DNA from 2 places in the Persicobacter psychrovividus genome. Region 1 is predicted to be linked to the other one. Evidence: riboswitches for the same ligand, from Rfam matches in the RefSeq annotation. Region 1 holds a riboswitch; the other holds the start of a gene.
The links. Region 1 has a riboswitch for S-adenosylmethionine ahead of AABK40_RS14055 (hypothetical protein). Riboswitches for the same ligand answer to the same signal wherever they lie in the genome.
Positions count from the first base shown of each region.

Region 2: linked by a shared signal. The riboswitch ahead of AABK40_RS00995 (O-acetylhomoserine aminocarboxypropyltransferase/cysteine synthase family protein) and the one ahead of AABK40_RS14055 (hypothetical protein) in region 1 are both predicted to bind S-adenosylmethionine.

Region 1 covers NZ_AP025293.1:51,385-54,799, forward strand. Annotated here, with positions in the region: gene AABK40_RS14045 (carbonic anhydrase) at 123-866, opposite strand; gene AABK40_RS14050 (hypothetical protein) at 978-1,211, opposite strand; gene AABK40_RS14055 (hypothetical protein) at 1,229-1,453, opposite strand; SAM-I-IV-variant riboswitch at 1,507-1,600, opposite strand; gene AABK40_RS14060 (ABC-F family ATP-binding cassette domain-containing protein) at 1,712-3,331, opposite strand; gene AABK40_RS14065 (DUF2062 domain-containing protein) at 3,408-3,415, opposite strand, start outside.
Region 2 covers NZ_AP025292.1:228,994-232,408, reverse strand. Annotated here, with positions in the region: gene AABK40_RS01005 (endonuclease/exonuclease/phosphatase family protein) at 1-706, shown strand, start outside; gene AABK40_RS01000 (hypothetical protein) at 817-1,053, shown strand; SAM riboswitch class I at 1,179-1,282, shown strand; gene AABK40_RS00995 (O-acetylhomoserine aminocarboxypropyltransferase/cysteine synthase family protein) at 1,545-2,861, shown strand; gene AABK40_RS00990 (homoserine O-acetyltransferase family protein) at 2,933-3,415, shown strand, end outside.

The DNA.
Region 1 (3,415 bases):
AAGGAGCTGGTTTCAGCTCCTTTTTTTTATCATTTTACAAAATGCCCTCCAAAGGCCGTAACCCTAAATATGCAGTAGGGTGGTGGTGCAGGAAATCAGTTTGAGGGGGGGGGCAGCATCAATTATATACCTTCGACAAATCGGTCGTTGATTTTTTGAATATGGCGGGCATTGTTCCCTTCAAGAAGGTTGATTTTTTCGATCTGCAATTCAGAGGCCTCCTGTATATTTTGCATCACAAACCACTTGACCGTTTCTGAATACGGAGGAGTCGTCAGGGAACCATCATAACAATAGTAGTGCTCACTTTCTTTGATCACCTCCTCAGCATTCACAAAATCACTCCATATTTCCTGTTGCCCTTCATTACTTGGAATTTGTGTAATGAATTTTTTCAGAAATTGATTTTCCATACCTTCTTTGAACAGTATGCCTACCACTAAATAGGTGGTGTCATTGTTGATTGCCGTATGGACAAAATGAGCTTCCATCGGGTAGGTAACGCCATCAATGAGGTGCTCGGAAGGTGTATGGAAATGAAATTGCCTTAACCGGAACAGCTGTTCGTCATACTCAAGCACTGAACCAGAATCGTAATCCAAGCGAATCGTGTGACCTGTGTTCACAATTTTTTCATGTGATTTTTTATAGTTCACATGCCATTGATGCCCCTTAGTCGTTCCAATAGAAGCGGTTTTTATGTTGATCGGAGACTGCTGCGCTCCTGAAGCTTCCTCAGCAAGATAGGTGCAATCAGGCTTATCATGTGGTGGTGTATTTTCTTTTGATGTCCCTAAATGATCCAATACTAAAACGGTACTCAATACGCCACAAATCAGCCACGGAAGCAAACTTTTCATCTTCATAATTAAACTTGTTGATGTTTATACAAATGTATTTCACCAGCGGAGATCAATTCATGACTTTAATCAATTACTAATATGAATATTGATGATTGTTGTGGTTATCGATATTTTTTATCTGAATCTGTTATTTAAATTAAGGAATGGAAAAGCCTGTTGGTCGGTCAGGATCCCCAAATCGGTCAATTTTTGATTGAGAACGGCCACTTTCATTCGTTCTGAAGGAATTTTATCCAACGGCAAACACGAGGGTTTGCGGACAGTTGCAAAGAAGGCCTGCTGTAAACTTTCCTGATTGAGTTCTTTTACTTTCTCCAGTTTTTGAACGATAATATTTTTGTTGCTCATTGCGCTAATTTCAGTGGTTAAAAATTCAGTGTTTGATCGTGGTCATGCCATTGAGGGCTGATCTGTGGTGCTCCACTGCGTTTAATGAGTTCGGTAACAAGCAACTGTTGCTGCTTTTGCTGTTCTTTTTTACAGTGCCAGTTTTCGGCATCCTGTGCGCGGTAGTGCTCAAAAATTTGCTGATCAGTACAGCTGTTCAGAAAAGCTTGGTATTTCTGCTGAAATGGATTTTGAATAGACATTGTGCAACCAATTTAGTAAAATAGAAAATTAGATTGCACCAGAAAATTTGCGTGGGCGAGATTTATTTTGTCTGTCGCGACCGCATTCGGAACCACCGTGGCCTCAACGGCTCGGTTGGTATTCTCATGGAATTCCTGATGCATTACAAAGGTAGGGGGGAATGATTTACTTTTCCAAATGTTCAACAAAAAAAATAGCATAAAAAAAACCGTAAGCTTAAAGGCTTACGGTTTATAATTGTATTTTATGTAGGAGGCTTATTTGCCCGCATACATTTTTTCTTTACGTTCTTTTACCACTTCATCAGAAAGGTAACTGTCGAAATCGGTATGCTTATCAATCATTCCGTTAGGGGTGATTTCGATAATTCGGTTGGCTACCGTGGATACAAACTGATGATCATGAGATGCAAACACAACTGTTCCTGCGTAATCTTTCAGGCCGTTGTTAAAAGCGGTGATCGATTCCAGGTCAAGGTGCGATGTCGGCTCATCAAGGATCAACAGGTTAGGCTGTTGAAGCATGATTTTTGAGAGCATACAACGTACTTTTTCCCCTCCAGACAATACGCGGGCAGACTTCATGATTTCTTCACCAGAGAACAACATACGTCCCAGGAAGCCACGAATGAAGGTTTCATCCTCTGAAGTAGTGTACTGCTGTAGCCACTCCAAAAGGTTATCGTCAGTATCGAAGAAAGAAGAATTTTCATTTGGCAAATAACCTTTATTAACGGTTACCCCCCAATTAACCTCCCCGGTGGTAGGTGCCAATTCTCCATTGATAATTTCAAAGAATTTCGTTACGGCCAGGCTGTTGCGGGAAACAAGCGCAATTTTATCTCCTTTTGCCAAGGTGAAATTCAAATCACTGAATAGTTTCTTACCATCAATTTCATAGCTCAAATTGGCTACTTCAAGAATTTGATTACCCACTTCACGCTCTTGGCTAAAGATAATACCAGGATAACGGCGGCTTGAAGGCTCGATGTCCTCCAAATTTAATTTTTCCAATAATTTCTTACGGGAAGTCGCCTGCTTGGATTTTGCGGCATTGGCAGAGAATCGCTCCACAAAGGTCTGCAATTCCTTGCGTTTGTCTTCCATTTTCTTGTTTTGGTCTGCTCTTTGGCGTGCGGCCAACTGGCTTGACTCGTACCAGAAAGAGTAGTTACCTGTATGAATCTTGATTTTCGCGAAATCAATATCCACCATATGCGTACATACAGTATCGAGGAAGTGACGGTCGTGAGAAACAACGATGACAATATTGTTGAATTCCAAAAGGAAATCTTCCAGCCACGAGATGGTTTCTACATCCAAGTCGTTGGTCGGTTCATCCATAATCAGGATGTCAGGATTTCCAAAAAGTGCCTGAGCAAGCAATACCCGTACTTTTTCAGAACCTGAAAGTTCGGACATCAGCTTGTAGTGCAGATCTTCTTTTACACGAAGGCCACTAAGAAGGGCTGCAGCATCACTTTCGGCATTCCAACCGTCCATCTCAGCAAATTCCGCTTCCAATTCTGAAGCACGGATGCCGTCTTCTTCAGTGAAATCTTCCTTTGCGTAAAGGATTTCTTTTTCTTTGATGTTTTTGTAAAGGACATCGTAGCCCATTAAAACGGTTTCCATAACCGGAAACTCATCAAAAGCAAAGTGATCCTGTTTCAAAGCTGTCATCCTTGTCGTCGGACTCATCGATACATTTCCCGAGTTAGGATCAATCTCTCCTGACAAGATCTTGATGAAAGTAGATTTACCTGCGCCGTTTGCGCCGATCACCCCATAACAGTTCCCCTCAGTAAATTTGAGGTTCACATCTTCGAAAAGTGTTCTTTTGCCGAATCGAAGGGATAGGTTTGAAACTGTAAGCATTGATTATATTTTAATTTTAAATAATTCGCAAATTTGCGCTTAAATTTCACAAGGTCAAAATATATACCTTGCTAATTTATTTTT
Region 2 (3,415 bases), on a different replicon from region 1:
GATTGCGCAGGAGCCCTCACCAATCAAATGCTTTCAGGAATTTTATAGTGATGGCCGTTGGAAAAAGCTCAATGTAAGTAAAAAACTCAAGGTGAAGGGGTATCATACTTTTGTGCTCAACTACGATGAATATGCCGAAGATGATGAATACAGCAGGGGAATGGCTATATTTTCAAAGTTCCCAATTGTTCATCAGGGGCAAATAGATATTAATGAAGACCGACTGAATCAGGCGATCTTCGCCGACCTGCTTATCGGTACGCAGGACACCCTCCGAATCTACAATCTGCATTTGCATTCTATGGGCATCAATCAGGAACAAACCATTCGGGAGCCTTCAAAAATCTATGCAACGATCTTTAAAAAATTCAAGAATGGTCAGAAAGTGCGCAGTAAGCAGGCTCGGGAAATTCTGGAGCACATTCTCAGCAGTCCGCACCCTGTAATTGTCTGCGGAGATTTCAACGACCCGCCCATTTCCTATAATTATCAGCAATATTGCCGCCACCTGAACAATGCTTTTCAGTCGGCAGGAAATGGCTTTGGTTTTACCTTGCATGGGCCGCTGTTCTTCCTCAGGATTGATCAACAGTTTTACAGCCCCTCCCTTGGGGTTGAATATTTTGAAACGCTGAGAAAGGTCTCATTTTCAGATCACTTCCCGATACGGGGCAAGTACAGACTGCCAAATACCTCGAAAAAATAGCCTGTTGATCAATCATCGAATTTTTAATGAATAGAAAACAATATGTTCACATAAAAAAATTGAAAAACAGCACATTCATCACTATCTTCATGCAAGACCTAACACCTTTTATGATGAAGACACCCTCTACCTATTTTCAGGGATTGGAGTACATTCTGATCGCCAATCTACCCTTCAGCCAACGTATTGATTTTCTCTGCTGGCTTCCTAAAGGCGCCCTAAAAACTTTACAAATTGGCAGCGAGCAACCTTATGAGTGCGCCCCATATGCCGATTATGAATTTTGGCTGGATTTTCACTTTCCCTTCATTCAAAGCCGACAAGTGGATTTCGACTTTGAAATCTAAGTAGGCAAAACACCCTGCACACCACACAAAATTTGGGTTTCCATAAAAAAATCAGCCCAACATTTGGATAATTGTTTTTTGCCGCAGATATTTGAGGCATCAAGTCAAGGCGGTATCCACGCATTGATTTATAAAGAAGAGTGAAGAGACAGGCTCGAAGAAGCTCTAGCAACCTGACCCTCGTTAAGGTGCTAATTCCTGAACCAAGAATAATTGGTGAATATAAATTAACGACAATGAAATTATCTCAGCACTATTTTTTGGCCATTGAAGCCAACACTCCTGAATACTTTCGCAATGCTGCGAAGGTCAAACCCCTTTATGTCGCTGTTTTTGAACGAATGCGCCCATAGCGGCATCCTTCACTCATTACACTTCCGATCACGGTACTGATTATCGGTGCCGTTCGCTCATCTGCTAACGATTGGCAGAAAAGGGGCGTGAATTCTCCGCTTTTTTTTAAGATCAAAAACACTTCAAACCATATCACCATGTCTAATTCACATCATTTCGAAACATTACAATTACACGCAGGCCACAGTTTAGATAGCGACACCCGCTCAAGGGCAGTGCCATTATACCAAACAAGTTCCTACGTTTTCAAAGATTCAGATCATGGTGCAAACCTTTTTGCCCTGAAGGAATTCGGAAATATTTATACCCGAATCATGAACCCGACCACAGATGTGTTTGAGCAGCGAATAGCAGCTTTGGAAGGTGGGGTAGCGGCTTTAGCAGTAGGCTCCGGACAGGCGGCACAGTTCATTGCGCTGAACAATATTGTCAGTGCTGGAGAAAATATTGTCAGTAGTCCATTTTTGTATGGAGGAACCTACAACCAGTTTAAAGTGGCGTTCAAGCGCCTCGGGATCACGGTAAAATTTGCGCAGGATAACGAAGCTGAGCACTTTGAGCAGCTCATTGACGAAAATACCAGAGCGATTTACCTGGAATCTATCGGCAACCCGTCCTTCAATGTCGCCGATTTTGAGAAAATTGCCGCAGTAGCAAAAAAACACGATATTCCTTTGGTAGTTGATAACACTTTTGGCGCAGGAGGGTATTTATTTAGACCTTTGGAGCATGGTGCGAATATCGTTACGGCATCGGCCACCAAATGGATCGGTGGACATGGCACAAGTATCGGTGGTGTGATTATCGATGGTGGGAATTTCAATTGGGGAAATGGGAAATACCCGCAGTTCACGGAACCTTCTGAAGGTTATCAGGGCTTGAAATTCTGGGATACATTCGGTGCCGACAGCCCTTTTGGCAATATTGCCTATATTATTCGGGCAAGGGTAGAAGGGCTGAGGGATTTTGGTCCTGCATTGAGTCCTTTTAATGCTTTTCAGCTGATTCAGGGTTTGGAGACCCTTTCCCTGCGGGTTGAACGCACGGTAGAAAATGCACAGAAAGTCGCTGAATGGCTGGAGGCGCATGAATTGGTGGAATCGGTGAGCTATCCAGGTTTGGCGTCGCACCCGAGCCATGAAACGGCAAAAAAATACCTGAAAAGAGGCTTCGGTGGCGTACTTTCTTTTGCTGTGAAGGGCGATCTTGACACCACGAAAAAGTTTGTGGACAATCTTGCACTGGTGAGCCATCTTGCCAATGTAGGGGATGCAAAAACATTGATTATTCACCCTGCATCCACCACACACCAACAGCTTTCTGAAGAAGAAAGAGCGGCGGCAGGCGTTTTGCCAAACGCACTTCGACTTTCCGTAGGCTTTGAACATATTGATGACATTAAAGGCGATATTTCGCAAGCTTTCGAAAAAGCATTTGCTGAGGTAACGGCCTAATATATACTTTCCGCTGAAGTGGCGAAGAGCACTTTCTTCACCACTTCAGTGACTTTGACAAAAACACAAGCATGACTGCACAACAGCATATTTTTAAATACACTAAACCATTTTTAACCGAGAGCGGTGCCACACTCAACAGTTTTGAGCTGGCCTATACCACCCTCGGAACCCTTAATGCGACCCAGGACAATGTCGTTTGGGTTTGTCATGCCTTTTCTGGAAATGATAATGTCCTTGACTGGTGGCCGGGCCTTTTTGGCGAAGGCAAGCTTTACGATCCCGCTCGGGATTTTATTGTTTGTGCCAATATGCTCGGCAGCTGCTATGGTTCTACGGGACCGTTGAGCACCAATACAGAAACAGGTCAGCCTTATTTTCACGATTTCCCAGTACTTACCAACAGGGACATCATCGGGGCTTTTGATCTTCTTCGGGCAGATTTGGGACTGAAAAAAATTCAGCAGCTTATTGGTTGCTCACTCGGAGGGCAACAGGCATTGGAATGGACGATCTCTCGCCCTGAGGTCATTCAAAATTTGATCTGTATTGGT